DNA from 4 places in the Paenibacillus sp. VCA1 genome. Region 2 is predicted to be linked to each of the others. Evidence: riboswitches for the same ligand, from Rfam matches in the RefSeq annotation. Region 2 holds a riboswitch; each other region holds the start of a gene.

Region 1 (4,218 bases), on a different contig from region 2:
CGCCATTCGGCTGTTCTAGCGTTACCGTCGGTGCCGTTGTGTCTACTTCTATTGTTTTCGATACTGGCGCTGATGTTTTAGTGTCTTTGGTCGCGGTTACTTCAACATTGTAAGTGCCATTCGGCAAATCCGTATCCGGCTTTACGCTCCAGTTGCCATTCGCGTCTGCGGTAGTTGTAAGCGTAATATTGTCATTAACTTTAACCGTAACCGTCGCTCCCGGTGTCGCTGTACCCGCAAACTCCGGCTTTCCAGTAAACACTTTTTCTCCGGACGGTTGATCCATCGCCACCGCTGGCGCTAATGTGTCTACTTCTACGGTCTTCGATACTGGCGTCGATGTTTTACCGTCTTTGGTTGCCGTAATTTCAACATTGTAAGTGTCGTCAGGCAAATCCGTGTCCGGCTTTACGCTCCAGTTGCCATTCGCATCTGCAATAGTTGTGAGGGTAATATTGTCATTAATCTTAACCTTAACCGTTGCTCCCGGTGTCGCTGTACCCGCAAACTCCGGCTTTCCAGTGAACACTTTATCTCCGGACGGCTGTTCAAGCGCTACCGCCGGTGGCGTTGTGTCTACTTCTAAGGTCTTCAATACTGGCGCTGATGTTCTATCGTAATTGGTAGCTGTGATTTCAATATTGTATATATCATTTGGCAAATCCGTATCCGGCTTTACACTCCAGTTGCCATTGGCATCTGCGGTTGCCGTGAGCGTAATATTATCATCAATTTTAACCTTAACTGTTGCTCCCGGTGTCGCTGTACCCGCAAACTCCGGCTTTCCAATGAACACTTTATCTCCGGATGGTTGATCCAGCGTTACCGTTGGCAACGATTGCCACAACAGAGCATTACCCACGCCATAAACTGCAAAAAGAGGATAGTTATCAGCAATCAGATTTTCCAGCCCCGCCAAGTCGCCTGCTATTGCTTGTCCAAACTTACTACCTGCAGTCATACGATTTTGTGCGGTAATACCTGCTTTTCCGGTAAATGCGCCCTTTAGGGTAAGAAACGTATTGCCTTGCAGATTAACGTTTCGATCCTTTTGTTGGCCTGATTCTACTATTGTATTCCCAGTTATGCTTGCATCGCCGGAAAGATTGAACGTCCCTGCTTGCAGATCTACTCCACCGCCGATATTATCAGTAATCAGACCACCGGTCATAGTGAAAGTACCGCCACCAATCAAAACCGTACCTGAACTCGCATACGAATTACCTCTAATTTCCCCACCAGTCATTTCTACAACTGCAGTAGAACTCATGAGATAGACTGCACTTCCAGGAAACTTCGAGTAATTATTTTGTAAAACAGCACCTTCTGTAATGAACAGTTTTCCCGACCTATCGACATTCACTATTCTTCCCCAGGAAGGATCGGAATTACCGTCAATTATAATATTTTTCAAAGTTAGCCCGCCCGCTGTGAGATTAATTAGTGTGTCCTTTTGGGCACCAGTTGGGGTCCCACGTTTAATTACAGCAGGATTTACGACACCATCAGCCGTGGTGATCGTAATATTCTTTGCCTGATTAATTTCAAGGAATGAATTATTCTGTGCGGATAATGTGATATTGTCCAAGAGAAATATCGTTCCTCCGTCATTTATCTCTAAATAGGCCTTGCTCAATGTGGCATACGGAAACTTTTTAGTTCCATCCCCAGTGGTGTCATTGCCGCCACTGGCTACATAAACTTCCGAAGAAGCGGCATAACTGATCGGAGTCCCTAAGCTTGCCCCTATACCCGTGAAGACAAGAGAAAAAATCAGGAACATCATCCCTATTTTCCGTAAACTAATGTTATTGCTTAGCAAATAGATCATTCCTTTCTTGTGTGAAGTTATTTTAATGCACTCTTTTAGCTACCCTTGTCCACCTCTTTTGTTACTTTTTTAAAAAATGCTATGTCAGGATCACACGAGCTGCAGAAGTCAATTGGCACAAAAACGATAAGAATTACGGCCAGTCCTTACAGCAACGGGCTCCTTCAATAGAATAACTAAGAAAATAAAAACTCCATCCAATAGCAAGCGCCAGTAGACGGAGTTTCCCGTCGTATTCGGCAGCTGGCTGGCATAGGCACTTAGCTTCCTTTAGCCCCTTTAGCTTTGCGTCCCCGATTTTCAAGCGGGTTTGCTCTTTTCGTACGAGTGTATATATGTAAAATTTGCAGTAAAACTTCCTATTTGTTAGCCTTCCTCAAAATTATAGGCTAGTCAACTAGCCTCGATTTTGTTGAATTGTATCTCATGATGTCTGTTTTAGTACTTTAGTAGCTACTTTTGACATTATATGTGGCAATTCTGAATATTTTCTGAATAAACCTGCTGTTGTCAGAATAAAACCAAAAGAGTCTGTCCCTAAAGTAGTTTTGCTCACTTGAAGAGAAAGCTAGCTTGATGAAAGTGAAAAAAGAAATGGCGGTGCTAGGTGGTTATGCCTGCACCGCCATTTCTGGCTTTTGGTCAAAAGGCATCCTCTGCAGGGTGCCTTGATTCATACCTAACAAAAGATGCCTCATACTAAACTCTTTGAGAAGATTCTAGCGACTCTGACTGCCGGCCCCGATAATCAATTAACAGCTGCTGCATTTTTTCCACCGTCCCGTCTTGATGGGGAACATGAATGGAAACGGTCAAATTTGTATCGTTCAAATGCTGAAATGAAACAAAATCAAAATTCAAAATCCCGAGATTCGGACACTGCAGCGCTTTGGGAGCATCGATGGCATCGAGAATCTCATGGGAGTCCCAAAATTCCCGAAACTCGCTGCTGGCTTGACACAACGCCTCGAATTGACCAGACCACCAGGGGTCGTCAACGTGCCGCGCATACCCCGCATGGAAATTTGCGGCGACCCGCCGCGCATGCAATTCCCATTGGTCTCCCTTGAGGTAGCGAAAACGGGGCGAAGTAAACGTCATCCAGACAAAATTCCGCTCCCTTTCAGACATAGCCGCGAGATCCCCGTTCAACGCGCAATAGGCCTCATTCCAAGCAATAATGTTCATACGTGCATCCATCACATTTGACGGGGACAAATTTTGGCTATCCAAAAAACGTTGAAGCTCAGGTGTTACCTTAGAGGTTGGATTCGTTTCGACTAAGGGGATCTGCTTACGTGCAAGATAATACAGATGCCTGCGTTCCGATTCATCGAGCCGAAGCACTTCTGCTATTCGATCAAGAACCTCGGCGGATACGTTGATATGACGCCCTTGTTCCAAGTAGGTATACCAATCCAGTCCCACGTCTGCCAACAGAGCGACCTCGCTGCGGCGCAGCCCGGGTGTCCGTCTGCGTCCGGTTTCCGGCAATCCCGCTTGCTTAGGGGTCATTCGTTCCCGGCGTGAGCGTAAAAAACGGGACAATTCCTCATAACGGTCCAATCTGTACGCCATGATCTCCATGCCTCCTATCCATTGATGAACGTAGGATTCCCGATCCTACGATAACCAGATCTCTTCCTAGCCTCGTTAGGTGCATATACACTAGTCTATGTTCTCCTTAGGGAGAATAGCAAGTATGGATGAGACCGTGATGATCGGCTAAAGCCTGTTCATATCCATCCATTCTAACCAATATGATGAGGTGATGAAAATGAAAGTAGCTGCCATTGTCGGGAGCATTCGCAAAGAATCCTTTAACTTGAAGTTAGCCTATTATATTCAAAACCGTTATAAGCATCTTTTTCAATTGGATGTATTGAATATTCGGGATCTGCCTTTTTACGATCAGGATACGGAGTCCGCTCCGCCGCAGCCGGTTATCGATTTTAAAGGCAAAGTCGCTGCTGCCGACGCCGTTTTATGGGTCACTCCCGAGTATAATTCAACCATTCCCGGCGTCATGGCGAATGCGATTGACTGGTTATCCCGCGTTGATCGAGTCATGATCGGGAAGCCCTCATGGATTGTAGGGTCTTCCATGGGATTGTTGGGATCGGTAAAAGCGCAGGGTCATCTGCGCGACATTCTCTTTGCATCCGGCATTTCCTCGCCGCTGTTACCGGGAAATGAGGTGTACATCGGCCTTGTTCATGAGAAGTTTAATGAGATGGGCGTGCTGACGGATGAAGCTACCATAAAGCACCTTGATCTCGTAGCCGAAAACTTCGTGAAATGGATGAAGGAAATTTCCCTATTGCAGCAGTTCCAAAGTCAAAAATAATCAGCAACCTTGGAGGGAGAAAAATGTTTGAGCATATTGT
Region 2 (4,218 bases):
TTAAGTTGATGAGGTGTTTGCAGATGGTGGAAAAAGGGAAAATATCTTCAGGACAATTGGCGCTTCTACTATATTCCCTGATGGCCTACGACGGTCTGCTGCTGATTCCCAAAATTGCTGGGGAGGCGGCGGGTCGGGATTTATGGTTGTCGCCCATTTGGTCGCATCTGGCCGGAATATTCTTCGTGCTGGCCATGCTGCGGCTCAACCGCATGTTTCCGGAAGAAACAATTATCGGGTACAGCAAGCGGATTTTTGGAAAAATACTGGGAAAAGCGGCGGGATTTGTCATCATATTTTACGCCGCTTATCTGACAAGCGTTATTTTACGAATTTACAGTGATTTCATTTCCTCCGTCTTTTTGGAGAATACCCCGCCCCTCGTCATCTCGGGAGGTATTATGTTTCTTGTAGCATATGCGGTTAGAGGGGGTGTAGAGGTGCTTGGCCGGTTGGCGCAATTGTTTCTTCCGGTTACCATCGTTGTGTTCGTAATACTGAGCGTTCTCACGATCCCTGAATGGGCCGTATCGAATGCTTTCCCGATCATGGGAAAAGGTCCGGTACCTTCGCTTAAGGGAGCCATCGTTCCATTCACCTGGTTCTCCGGGTATCTTTTGTTGGGATTGTTTTTTCCGTTATTGTCGAGTAAGCGAAGGGCAGCGTTATTCGTAATGGCTGCCTGGTTTGGAGAAATGCTCACACTTGCAGCGTCCGGGCTTGTATCCGTTTTTCTTTTTGGCGAGTATGCCGGTACATTGAACTATCCGTTTATCGAAGTCGTCCGATATATCGGACTCGGTGAATTTTTTCAGCATATCGATGCCTTGCTGTTAGCTGTATGGCTGCCAGGCACGTTTATCGAATTGTCCACTTATCATTACGCAGCCGTGACAGCCATTGCCGAATGGAGCGGACTCAAGGATTACCGGGCGCTCGCCTTGCCGCTTGGACTTTTGTCATTGATCGCGAGCTTATGGGGCCTTTCCAGTGACGTCGAGTTTGAACGTTATTTGTCGACGAGTCACATATGGTTCGATTTCTCGTTGCTTGTGTTCGGGCTGCTCCTCTTCCTGGTAGCATGGATCCGTAGCAAGCTGCAGGCGGCAAAAGGCGGATAGGGCGCTGATGAGAACGCAACATGATTCGGCGAGCAGAACTGTGCAGTTTTTAAAGATTTAATGCCAAAATCCACTTTAACTCATCATCTTAAAATCCTGCGGGAGGCGGTGTGTCTAAACTAAGAATCGATGTGTCCGGTTTGATGGGGGTCGTCCTCAATATAAAACCGGAACTCATCAAGCAGGAATTTTGAGGAAAATGACAAAAACTCAATGGGGCAGCGTAAGAAAATTTCAACTGTTCCATTAAGCTTTTTGTGCTTCATGCAATTATTGCTATGAGTAAAGGTATTGCGGACAATAGTATGATACAGCCAACTTAGCATGTAAACCCATTTTGAGCCTTTGGGTCTGCTGCTTCAAGGTAGAAGTTTTATTATTTCCTTTTGAAAATACATCGAATATACTGTTTATATCCAATCATTTTCATAATGCCGCTTTTGTTTAATAACCCATTATGAAATGGATTCATCAACAAATGAATACAGACTTTTGGGGCAAACCGGTTGAAAAGCCGGGACGCAAAGGCATGGGTCGTCGATTTCGTTCATGGAATACCGATTGCCAGCCTGCATTACATATGTCTCCTAAGCAAACCTCCTTATACAAGGTGGTTTTCTTTTGTTGATCGACAACGATCAAGAGTAGCAGAGAGGGATGAACGAATGAAGAAATCTTTGAAAGTGATGTTAACCGTACAGACTGCGATAACCTTAGGGATGGGCGGTTTATTTGCGCCAGAGCTGCATGCGGATCGTCTTACGGCCAAGGTCCCTTTTGCGGACATGAAATCGCATTGGTCGGCAGACAGCGTTGCTTGGGCGCTCAGCAAAAACATCGTACGCGGCTATGAAGACGGCACGTTCAAACCGAATCAATCGGTAACGCAGGCCGAGTTTTTGTCCATGCTCATACATAGCTACAGACCGGATGCCCAGAACGGTTCTCCCAGATGGGCAGAGCCTTATTACATGCTTGCCGAATCCTTGAATTATCCCGTAAGCTCTTCAGACATCAAAGCACAAAACCAGCCGATTACGCGTCTCCGTGTGGCGGAGCTGATCGCCTCGGCGGAAGGTATGAATTATGAAGGCGATGATGCCATCCGGTTTATGTACGGCAAGGGGCTAGCCAAAGGCGAGGGCGGTCAGCCGACCATCACCAGCTTTAACGGTTCCAAGACGCTGACGCGTGCCGAGGCGGTTCAGTTTATCAAAAACTTGTCGGATCACGGATCAGGTGAAATGCACGCAAGACCGGCAACAAGTTCGGACACGAGCAAGCTGCCGGACATTCCGTTCGGAAATGAAAAGGTCGCAATTGAAACAGGAAAAACTCAAAATCAAAATACAATGATCCCCGTATTAAAGCTGGATGACAAACCCATTGCTTTTAAAACAAAGCCGGTTGTTCAGAACGGAATCGTCTATTTTCCGATTGAAGAAGTATGCGCTGCATTTGGAATAAGTTATCAAGAAAATGCCGACGGCAGGGTGACGACGACAAACGGAATCGAAACGAATACATTCAGAAGCGGCGAAGTCGATTCCTTTATCCATAATAATCCGAAAAATCCGGTTTTAGGGTCCGAAGAGATTCCGCTCGACGGGCAAAACCCGATGAAAAAAATCAACGGCGTCTTTATGATACCGGCGGAGTCTATAGAAAATCTTTGGTTTGCCGTAAATAAGGATGCGAAAAAATATGCCGACATGATGGTTATTGCCAACGGGCAAGAGGATCAAAGCGAATTGAAGTTTTATACCTACAAGCAAAACGTTCTCACATCCTCGGAAAACATGGATGGCACAAACAAGCGTCCGGGCGGTGACGGCGGGTTTGAAGGCGACGGTAAAGTAAACAAAAGCATATGGGTGAAAGAGTATGCTGAGCCAAGCTTGGGGACAAACGTGTACGCCACCTGGAGATGGAGTTACAAAGACGATCTTTTTTACAAATTTAAAGAGGTCAAATTTACCGGGTCGATCGTGAACGGCACCGCCTTAGGCATGTTAGAGTTTAGCGGGGATATAACGTATTACAAGGAAGATGGCCGCGAAGAACAGCTCAAACCCGCGGAATTGCAAGACATAAAGCTGCCTTACAAAAACGGGGACATCCTAATGACATGGAACGACCTGCTGAAGTTGTTTTCAAAACATAACATTATTCTGCCCGATTAATGGTTTACTGCATGGAAAAAGCCGCCTCGATGCGGCTTTTTGAGCATTTATCACGGGGGCAGGAGTCGAAGTTCAATTTTTTAGGATACGATTTACTGTTTATGATTAGAGGATTGATGTAAATTGAAGCGTCATTATGTTTTTATTGTTTTAATACAATATTTCTGTACATATACGTGATTTATTGTTTATAATATTGTAAATAAATCAATTCACAGGAAGGTGACATCCCGTTGCTTGAAGTTTCCATAAATGATTCCGAACGATTGGTTAAGGTAGCGCATGCACTCGGCACGCATACAAGGGTCAATATCATCAAATTGCTGTTGGACAAACCCAATCTCAATATTCTTGAAATTGCCGAAAAGCTGGATATCCCCGTTTCCACTGCCGCCAACAATGTCAAAGTACTGGAAGAGGCCGAATTGATTGTAACAGAACTTCAACCGGCAACTCGAGGGGCTATGAAAGTGTGCAGCCGGAATTTTGACGACGTTCGTCTCATTTTGAATCCGGGTGCTTACGATCCGAATACAACCAAAGTCGTAGAGATGGAAATGCCGATCGGACACTTCAGCAACTTTGACATTGTGCCGACTTGCGGCATGGCAAACACGTCAGGCATGGTATTTCAAGAGGATGAGCCCGTCAATTTCTATCTTCCGGAGAGCAGGACGGCTGAAATCATCTGGTTTCGGAAAGGTTGGATTGAATATCGTTTCCCAAAAAAGCTGCCTGCGGGAGCGCAAATCCATACGCTCGAATTCTCCCTGGAACTTTGCTCGGAAGCTCCGAACTATAATAATGATTGGCCTTCGGAAATTACAGTATGGGTGAACGAGGTTGAGGTTGGCTCGTGGATATCGCCGGGGGATTTTGGCGACCATCGAGGCAGGCTGAACCCGTCGTGGTGG
Region 3 (4,218 bases), on a different contig from region 2:
TTGCGGCTTTCGCTTCCGAAGGTGCCGACAGGCTGTTCGCGGACGGCGTTTCGCAGGCGAATGCGCGCATCTACACGAGCGCCTTTATCCTCAGCATGACGGTGCTCGGACTTTATACAATGCTCATCATTCCGATGACGGTCGCTCTCGCCGGAAGGAAGCGGACGGATTGAGGGAGCGCCGTACGAACCGGCATCGGCCGTAAGTCACCTAACCCCCGTCGAATGTAAGCGAACATCCCGCCCGTGCGTCCGGTGGTCATGTCTGCATACGGTCTTTCATATACAGTCCGGCCATAAAAAACCCGGCCGATTCATCAGAAGAATCGGCCGGGTTTTGGCGCGTTTAGGCAAGTTTTTAGATATAAGAAGGTATATGCTAGAGACTCGCCATCCTTATATCGCAAGTAAATCTTCAGCTAAACGCGGTCTGGCTGCCTTGGATGTACATCGATAGACGTTTTTTTTATTTAGGCTGTACCGCATCTTTGTCGGACGTCACGATCACCACTTCGGCGTTTGTGATGCCGGGAATCGACTTGGTCATGATCGGAGAATGGTAGGCGATGATTTTGGTGCCCGCGCGAAGCGCGGTTTCGCCGCCCAGTGTCGGAATGATCGTCGTATCCTTCGAGATGTTCAGAATGACGTCGTTGTCGATGGAATCATCGGAGCCTACATTCACATAGACTTGATCGGCCGATGTGCGATCCGAAGCTTTGACGGTACCTTCAATCTTGACCGTTTCCGCTTTTTTCACCACGATTTTGCCGGCATGGGTTTGGGCCGGATAAATCATCAGCATGATGTCGCTGTAGTAAACGTCCACGCGGGTATCCGCCTTCAGGGCATCCTTGGTCAGTGCCTTCCCGTCTTCGTCGACGATTTGGGTTTTGTCATCGACGGAGAGAACGACGTAGTTGACGCCGCCCTTTTCATGGGCCTTGCCGATGACGGTCACTTTGCCGTCCGCCGTATTGGTGATGATGCCGTCCGTACCGGCTTTCAGTTCTTGATCCTCACTTCCGGTTTCACCGCTGCCGGTGTCTTCGGTGTTCACGATCACGTAGTTCGTTCCGGATTGCGGCGGAAGGCTCATCGCAACGGCCGGACCGTAAAATGCTCTCACGCTCATGCCTTCCTTGATGTCTCCGGCGGCAATGGCTTTGCGGTTTTGATCGATGATCGTCGCTTTATCCGCGAAATGCAGCCAAATTTCCTCGTCGTGTTTGTTGTAAAGGTCAGTACCTTTTACCAAAATGCGGCCGTCTCTTACCTCGGTTACCTTACCGTCGATAGCCGAGAAGCTTTGGTCCTGAACGACCAGCGTCAGCGCGGTTCCGCGGGCCGGAAGGCTTTTTGTAATGTTCGGGCTATAGAAAGCTTTGACGGTTTTGCGCCCGTCGATGATTTTTTGCAGAGGAACGGTTTTGCCTTTGGCGTCGATGAATTTCGTTTTTGGCGTAATGGCCAGGATGATTTCGTCCTGATCGGTCGGCGCGAGTCCGCGTCCGGTCACGGTAATGAATTTATCGGATTTGTCTTGCACGAAATTCGTGATTTGTCCCCAAGTTGCCGGAACGTTTTTAACGTCGGTTTGCTTGTTGGCGTTTTCCTTTTGCACCGCTTGGGCAGGGAGCTGCTGCGCGTTTGCCGCCACGGGCATGGCTGCCAGAGCCAAAATGGATGCGGTCGCGAGCACTTTGTACATTTTATTCATCTGTCATTCCTCCTATATGCGTGAGCTTGTACGAACGTTTTGGTTACCAGTCGGCTGCTCATTTCCGAAATACTTTTGCCAAACTTGCATTGGAAAATGATGCATGCCTTTCATCGTTCCAGACGGGGCGTTAACGCAAAATGTTGCATAAACGGCGAGTTTTCAAGAAATTCCGGCTTCCGACTCTTTTTTTAGCAGGAAGGCCTGCACGGCAAATTGCAGTTTGTTTACTCTCTGTTAAAAGAATGGACTAGAAATAGCAGACATCCCAATTTTCGTATTTATGCAAATCATAATTACGAAAATTAAGTCTCTAAGAACCATATATTTCATTACATATTGTAACTTATTGTAACTATTTATATAATCTTGATTAAAAATAGATTCAAAGAACTACGCAGAAAGCGCTAAACCAGGTGCTTGAACAAAGGCAAACCCGTACGAAAGTCGGGGACGCAAAGCCACGGGTCTTACTCCATGAAGCCTATTCATGGACTGACAGCCGGGTTGCTCATGGTGCTTGGTTTTTTGCTGTCTTAAGGAGGAAAAACATGAGGGGTAGTACTAAAAAATGGATGGCAGCTCTGCTTGCGGCAGGACTGCTGGGGGGAGTCATTCCGGAGGTGCAGCGGGTCTCAGCGGAAACCGTGTTCACCTACCAGGACGAAACGTCCCCGTTATCGATTAGCGGCGCAAACATCCGGATTTCGGGCGAACATGCGGTGTGGCGCGGAAACAGCGCCAAGCTGAAAGGGCAAATTTTTTACGGGAATACGAAAACCGGACAAAGCCAAGCGATCACGACCCATGGAAAATTGACCGATTCTCCTTCCGTCGGGATCAACGGCAAAGGGGAAGCGGTCGTCGTTTGGATCGATAAGCGGAATGACGGCGGCACCGACGACAATTTGAACTGGGACGTATACAGCTACAATGTCAGCACGAAAACCGAAACCAAGCTGAACAAAAATACGGGACAAAACAGCACGCCGCTGGCGGACGGCGATTTCGTGGTCTGGCAGACGTTTCCTTCCTATACGATGACCTTGTACAACTTGGCAACTGGAGAGTTAACCGATTTGGGGCGAGGCCGGGATCCTGTGATAAAGAACGGAAGCGTTGTCTACAAAGGCGGCGAAGACGGAGATTTATACGAATATAACGTCGCCACGGGCAAACATAACAAAATCGTCGACCTGCCATATACCGAATATGTGGAGCGTTTTGCATTTAACGGCGAAGAAATTTTGTGGAAACAAAAAGATTTGGACGGAAACGGGAAGTACGTCTACATAGATATAAGCAGCAACAGCCCGCAGCCGGTCGATTTGACGAAGCCGGCCAAGGAAGGGCAACGCGAGTATAAAGAAATGAGTATCTCCCACGGAACGGCCGTTTGGCTGGAAGCTTCCGGCGATGCGGCGATCATGCGGGCAGCCGATCTGAAAAGCGGGCAAATCTTCAGTTTGGGCCTGACGAAACCTACCGCTTTTATCGGCTTTAACGGGGAGAAGCTGACATTCGTCAACAACGGAACGCTGGTTAGCCGTGATATTATCCGGACCGAAAAAACGGAAGCCACGCCGGCAAACGGCAGCGGAACCGGGAGCATACCGGCTGAAGGCATCGTTATCGGGCCAAAAGGAGGCGTGGCGGCGAAGGGACAAGCGTTCCAGCTTGAATTCGGCCAGGGAGCGTTCGCTTCCGATACCCGGATTACGCTTGAAAAAATCGGCAGCCTTCCGTCCGACCGTCTCGCGAGCGGCATGACCTGGACCGGCGTGGCGTGGAAGTGGACCGCAGACACGAAACCTTTGAAATCAGCTTTGCTAACCTTCCAGTTGGATGAGCCGCTGAAAAATGCCGATGCGGCAAACCGCGCAGGCATTTACCGCTTTGACGAAAGCGCGGAACGCTGGGTGTATTGCGGGGGAACGGTCGACGCGTTATGGAAAACGGTACGCGCGAAGGTTCAAGAGCCGGGCTTATACGGCATTTTCCTGTATGCGCCATCCTTTAAGGACATGAACGGCCATTGGGCGAAAGCGGAAGTGGAAGTGCTGGCCTCCCGGTGGATCGTGAACGGCATGGAAAACGGAGCGTTTGCGCCCGGACAGCCGGTGACGCGCGCCCAATTCGCCAAGATGCTCGTTCAAGCCGCCGGACTGGATGCGCAGCAGTCTGAGAATCGCCGCTCCTTCCGCGACGTCCCTGAGGGGCATTGGGCGGCCGACTCGGTCGAGCAGGCGGCGGCAGCGGGATGGATCCAAGGGTATGAAGGCGGCCTGTTCAAGCCGAACGCGCCGATCACCCGGGCGGAAATGATGGTCATGCTGGCGAATGCGGCAGGCCTTCGTAAAGACGAACAAAGCGATCTCCTTGCAGGATACAAGGACGCCGGATCGGTTCGGGATTGGGCCAAGCCGTCCGTACAGGCCGCGATTCAAAGCGGGTTGATCAAGGGCGACGGGGATCGTCTGAATCCGGGAGCGACATCGA
Region 4 (4,218 bases), on a different contig from region 2:
TTTTGCCCAAACTGCCTTCGGCGGGCGTGGCGGTTCTGCTCGCGTCGCGGCCGCGCTTGCCTTTGTCATGGATTACCCATCCCGTATGGGGGCCGAGACTGACGGAGTTCCAGCTTTCGCATTTTACGAACGAGGAAATGATCGACTATATCCAATCTTTCGGGACTTTTCCGGATGAAGCGATCGGGAGGCTGGCGAGGATTAGCGATGGCCATCCGCTGGCTTTGGCTTTGTCCGTGGAAGCGGCCATCAAAGATCATGCCTTCGGTCCCGAGAAGCAAATCATATCGCAGTCCATCAGCGCCCGCGTGCTTCGCGAGCTGGCTTCGGAGAAGCTGCAGCCGATGGTGGACGTCCTAACGGTTCTGCCCGAAGCCAACCAGGAAATGCTGTCCCGTTTGACGGGCAGGGAAGTTACTTTGCAGCAGTTCCGCGAGCTCGCGGGGTTATCCTTCATCCGTTCCGGGACAGGGGGACTCGGGCTGCACGACGTGGCGAGAATGCATCTGCTAAGGGATTTTCGCCAACGTGAACCGGAGCGGCTGCGGGAGTTGCAATGCTCCGCGGCGCAGCTGCTGCATCGGAGGCTTCAGCAGGCGGACCGCAAGCAGCGCCGCGGCATCGCGTCGCAAATGCTTCTGCTGAGCAAAGATTTGTTGTCGCCGGATAGGGGGTACGCCGATTTTTCGGGCGATTCGATCCCCCCTCTTGAGCAGCCTGCGGCCGCCGACCTGCCTGATCTCCACAAGATGCTTGAAGAATGGTGCGCCTACAGCATCGATCCGCCGATGCACAGAACCTATCACGAGTTTTTGGACGAGCTGGCCGTCCGTTTTCCCGAGAGCATCGCGATCGTGCGCGACGACCGGGGAAAGCCTGCGGGCATGTTTATCATCATGCTCGTTTATGATGAAACGGGGACGCTTCTCCAACGTTATTTTCCCCACGAATTGTCGGAATGCTTTCCGGAAGAGGAATGGAACTGCGAGCCTGACAAAGCGGATACGTATTACCCTGTGCTGGCCGCTGCCACGAATGCCATACCGGGGTATTCACGGGAAGAGATTATCGGGCTTCTTATGCTCGGCCATTTGTCCCTGCTTGGCGACGGCAGCCGCGCCGTTCTTATAGCCACGAACGATGTTCTGAAACAGCAGCTGCGCGGCATCGGATTCCGCATGCGGCCGACGGCAACCCGGAATTGCGACGTATCCTGGGCGGAGGCGCATATATTGGAGCTTGACTTCCGCGCGGATAATTTCGGGGATTGGGTGCTTTCGTTTTTTAAAGGGAGCGCGGAAAGAGGGCCCCTTTTTGCGGAAGTATTTCACGCATTAAACCCGGAGGATCAAGAAAGGCAATTGCGAAAAATCCTTCTGTCGCTTCATGATCCGGTCGAACTGGAGAATTATATCGGCATGTTTCCCGGCGTGGATAGCGGAGTCGAGCTCCAGCGATGGATGCTCCGGTTCTTGAAAACGCCCGACGAATACGGGTCGACCAAGGAGTACGTCTTCCTTTTGTACGCCGCTTATTGGCAGCATGCCGGCAATCCGGAAGCCGCGGCGTTCGAATGCAGCATGAGCCGGGCCACCTTTTACCGCCATTTGAAAAAAGCCGTTGCCAATTTTGCGCGCGTGCTGGCGGCACAGCTTCGGAACGGAGGTCCGGAGCCGGGGTAAGATGCGCAAAAAGGCAAAACTTGTCGTTTGAAAAAAATGAGACGGATTTGAGACGGGGATGAAAGAAGTCCATGCTACAATGAACGAGTCGATGCTGGTTTTTATGCCCGAATTTCGATACCCGGAAGTTAGACTCGCTTTGAGTGCCAAATCAATGAACGCGAAGGGGGCCTGAAAAAATATTTTTTGAAAGTGCACATCCAAGTAATTGACAACGTAATTTCGTTAGGTATATATTGGTCAATAGTTCTAATATACTAACTTTTGGCAAATCCAAGGACATGGGCGCCGTTCGTTATGTATATCTGCAATGACGACAATTTTATATCTTTGGCACACTAATCGAAAGATTAGGTCGCAAAGCCTTGGAGTCTAACAGTCCACGTGACTTATGATCGTCCGGTTGCATTTCACATTCGTTGATGCAGCCGGGCTTTTTCGTGTTCCGGGGAACCAATCCAAATAGAGCCAAGGAGGAGAAAATGAAGCGGGGCTTAAAACTCGTAGTATCGTGGCTGTGCATATTGTCGATGTTCCTGGGATTCCTGCCGGGCAATCTATTCCTGAACTCCACATACGCAGCAGCGAACGATCTCATATGGCCCAACCCCGGAGCAGTCAATTTGACTAAGAAGGCTGATCCAGCAGGGCAAGGTCAGTGGGACATTACGCTGACCGTCGAAGGGAAGAACATTAAAACGACTTCGGATGTCGTGCTGGTCATCGACCGCTCCGGAAGTATGGATCAATCAAAGCGGATGACCAATGCAAAGACTGCGGCGAACAAGTTCGTCGACAATCTGCTGATTAAAGATTCGACGACGAGAATCGCGGTTGTGACTTTCGATAAGACGGCAAGCGAGAAATCCTCTTTCGCAGGATATGGTCAGAAAGACAGCTTAAAGAAAGTGATCGATGCAATCACAGTCAGCAATGAAGGCACCAACATCCAGGCGGGTTTAAATAAAGCGCGCGGGATGTTGGCCGGAAGTCAGGCGCAAAACAAAGTCATCGTGTTGTTGAGCGACGGCGCACCAACTTACAGCTACAAGGCATCGCATGCCGCAGCATACAATTGGCCGGAAAAGAAGTACAACTTTACTTTGTATGATTTCGGCTATAACGGTGATGTTCTCGGAAACGGCTCGAAATATGCGCTGGATAAAGGCTTTTTGGGCTGGGGCGGCGAGGTATATACCGTCGACGGCAAGAAAGTGGAAGACAACGGCATCGCCGCTTTATCCGAAGCAAAACTCGCTTGGGACGGCGGCATCGGCATTTATTCGATCGGCCTTGAAGTCGGGAATGATCCAGATGCCAAATACGTGCTGAATAATGTTCAAAATAAAGGCTATTATTCATCCAACAGCGCGGATTTGGGCAAGGTGTTCTCCGAGCTGTCCGGACAGATCGCTTACGCTGCCCAGAAAGCAATCGTTACCGACCCTATGGGCGACATGTTCGACTTGGTCGGCAAACCGACGGTTTCGCAAGGAACCATTACATGGGACGACAAGACCGAAACCTTTAAATGGGACGCCGGAAACATCATTGAAGGCTCTCCGGCTACGCTGACCTACAGGGTCAAAATGGATCAATCGAAACATCCAGATCCAAATACGCTGTATCCAACGAATGGAACAACAACGATTGACTATACCGACATCCATGGGAACAACGTGAAGAAGAACTTCGTGGTTCCCCAAGTAAGTTACGGCAAGGGCTCGATCACCGTCAAAGGTTATCGGGTAAATGCGGACGGTCAGCCGGTTAATGCCGAGGGTGTGGTGGTCGAAAGACCGGAGCTTGCACAGCAGCTTTATAGCGGTGCTTTCGCGCAGGATGGCAAAGAAGCGCTGGACATCGGCAATACGTATTCTGTGGATGCACCGACTATTGAAGGTTACCAGCTCGAAGCAGGTGACGACCCTACCAGCGTGAAACTGACCATGAAAGAGCCGACCCCGACGGTATGGTTCGGATTCATGGAGGCGGTAGCGCAGCACGTAACGGTCAAGTATTTGGACAAAGAGACGAATAAAGCGCTGGCTGAGCCAACCGACGTAACGGGACTCAAAGGCAAGCAGATTGAGCTTGAAGCGAAGAAAGTGCTTGGGTATACCCCTGAAAAGGCAAGCGACAAGTATACCTTTACGGGCAAAGAAGGCCAAGAGTACACATTCTATTACACGGCAGATAAGCAGACGGTAACCGTAAAGTATCTGGAAAGAGGCACGGACAAGGAACTTAAAGCTCCCGCAACCGAGGAAGGCGCGACGGACAAAGCCATCACGATCGTTGCTCCTGCCATTCCGGGTTATGCCCCGGAACAGCCAAGCCTGACGTACAAATTTACGGCTGAGAAAAACCAGGAAGTCGTCCTTTACTATAATGCCACCGAACAACAGGTCACGGTGCAGCATTTGGTAGAAGGCACGAACAAAGAATTGGTTCAGCCAACGATCAAAGGCGGCCATACTGGCGAGGAAGTCAACGTTGCTCTGGAGATTCCAGGCTACACGCCGGTCAAAGGAAC

Evidence for each region. A riboswitch is a leader RNA that binds a small molecule or an ion and turns the genes downstream of it on or off. The one in region 2 is predicted to bind cyclic di-GMP.
Region 1: it holds a riboswitch for cyclic di-GMP, as region 2 does, so the genes downstream of both, RJP21_RS08585 (Ig-like domain-containing protein) here and RJP21_RS18260 (S-layer homology domain-containing protein) in region 2, are expected to answer to the same signal.
Region 3: it holds a riboswitch for cyclic di-GMP, as region 2 does, so the genes downstream of both, RJP21_RS01580 (S-layer homology domain-containing protein) here and RJP21_RS18260 (S-layer homology domain-containing protein) in region 2, are expected to answer to the same signal.
Region 4: it holds a riboswitch for cyclic di-GMP, as region 2 does, so the genes downstream of both, RJP21_RS00570 (MucBP domain-containing protein) here and RJP21_RS18260 (S-layer homology domain-containing protein) in region 2, are expected to answer to the same signal.

Annotation. Positions count from the first base shown of each region.
Region 1 is NZ_JAVLSX010000003.1:449,527-453,744, forward strand. Features, by position in the region: gene RJP21_RS08585 (Ig-like domain-containing protein) at 1-1,786, opposite strand, end outside; cyclic di-GMP riboswitch class I at 2,067-2,156, opposite strand; gene RJP21_RS08590 (helix-turn-helix transcriptional regulator) at 2,531-3,409, opposite strand; gene RJP21_RS08595 (NADPH-dependent FMN reductase) at 3,609-4,178, shown strand; gene RJP21_RS08600 (Dabb family protein) at 4,202-4,218, shown strand, end outside.
Region 2 is NZ_JAVLSX010000007.1:351,307-355,524, reverse strand. Features, by position in the region: gene RJP21_RS18265 (GerAB/ArcD/ProY family transporter) at 24-1,121, shown strand; cyclic di-GMP riboswitch class I at 1,608-1,698, shown strand; gene RJP21_RS18260 (S-layer homology domain-containing protein) at 1,787-3,304, shown strand; gene RJP21_RS18255 (ArsR/SmtB family transcription factor) at 3,538-4,218, shown strand, end outside.
Region 3 is NZ_JAVLSX010000001.1:382,351-386,568, forward strand. Features, by position in the region: gene RJP21_RS01570 (MFS transporter) at 1-173, shown strand, start outside; gene RJP21_RS01575 (peptidase) at 466-1,719, opposite strand; cyclic di-GMP riboswitch class I at 2,139-2,234, shown strand; gene RJP21_RS01580 (S-layer homology domain-containing protein) at 2,271-4,218, shown strand, end outside.
Region 4 is NZ_JAVLSX010000001.1:120,420-124,637, forward strand. Features, by position in the region: gene RJP21_RS00565 (hypothetical protein) at 1-1,682, shown strand, start outside; cyclic di-GMP riboswitch class I at 2,005-2,093, shown strand; gene RJP21_RS00570 (MucBP domain-containing protein) at 2,165-4,218, shown strand, end outside.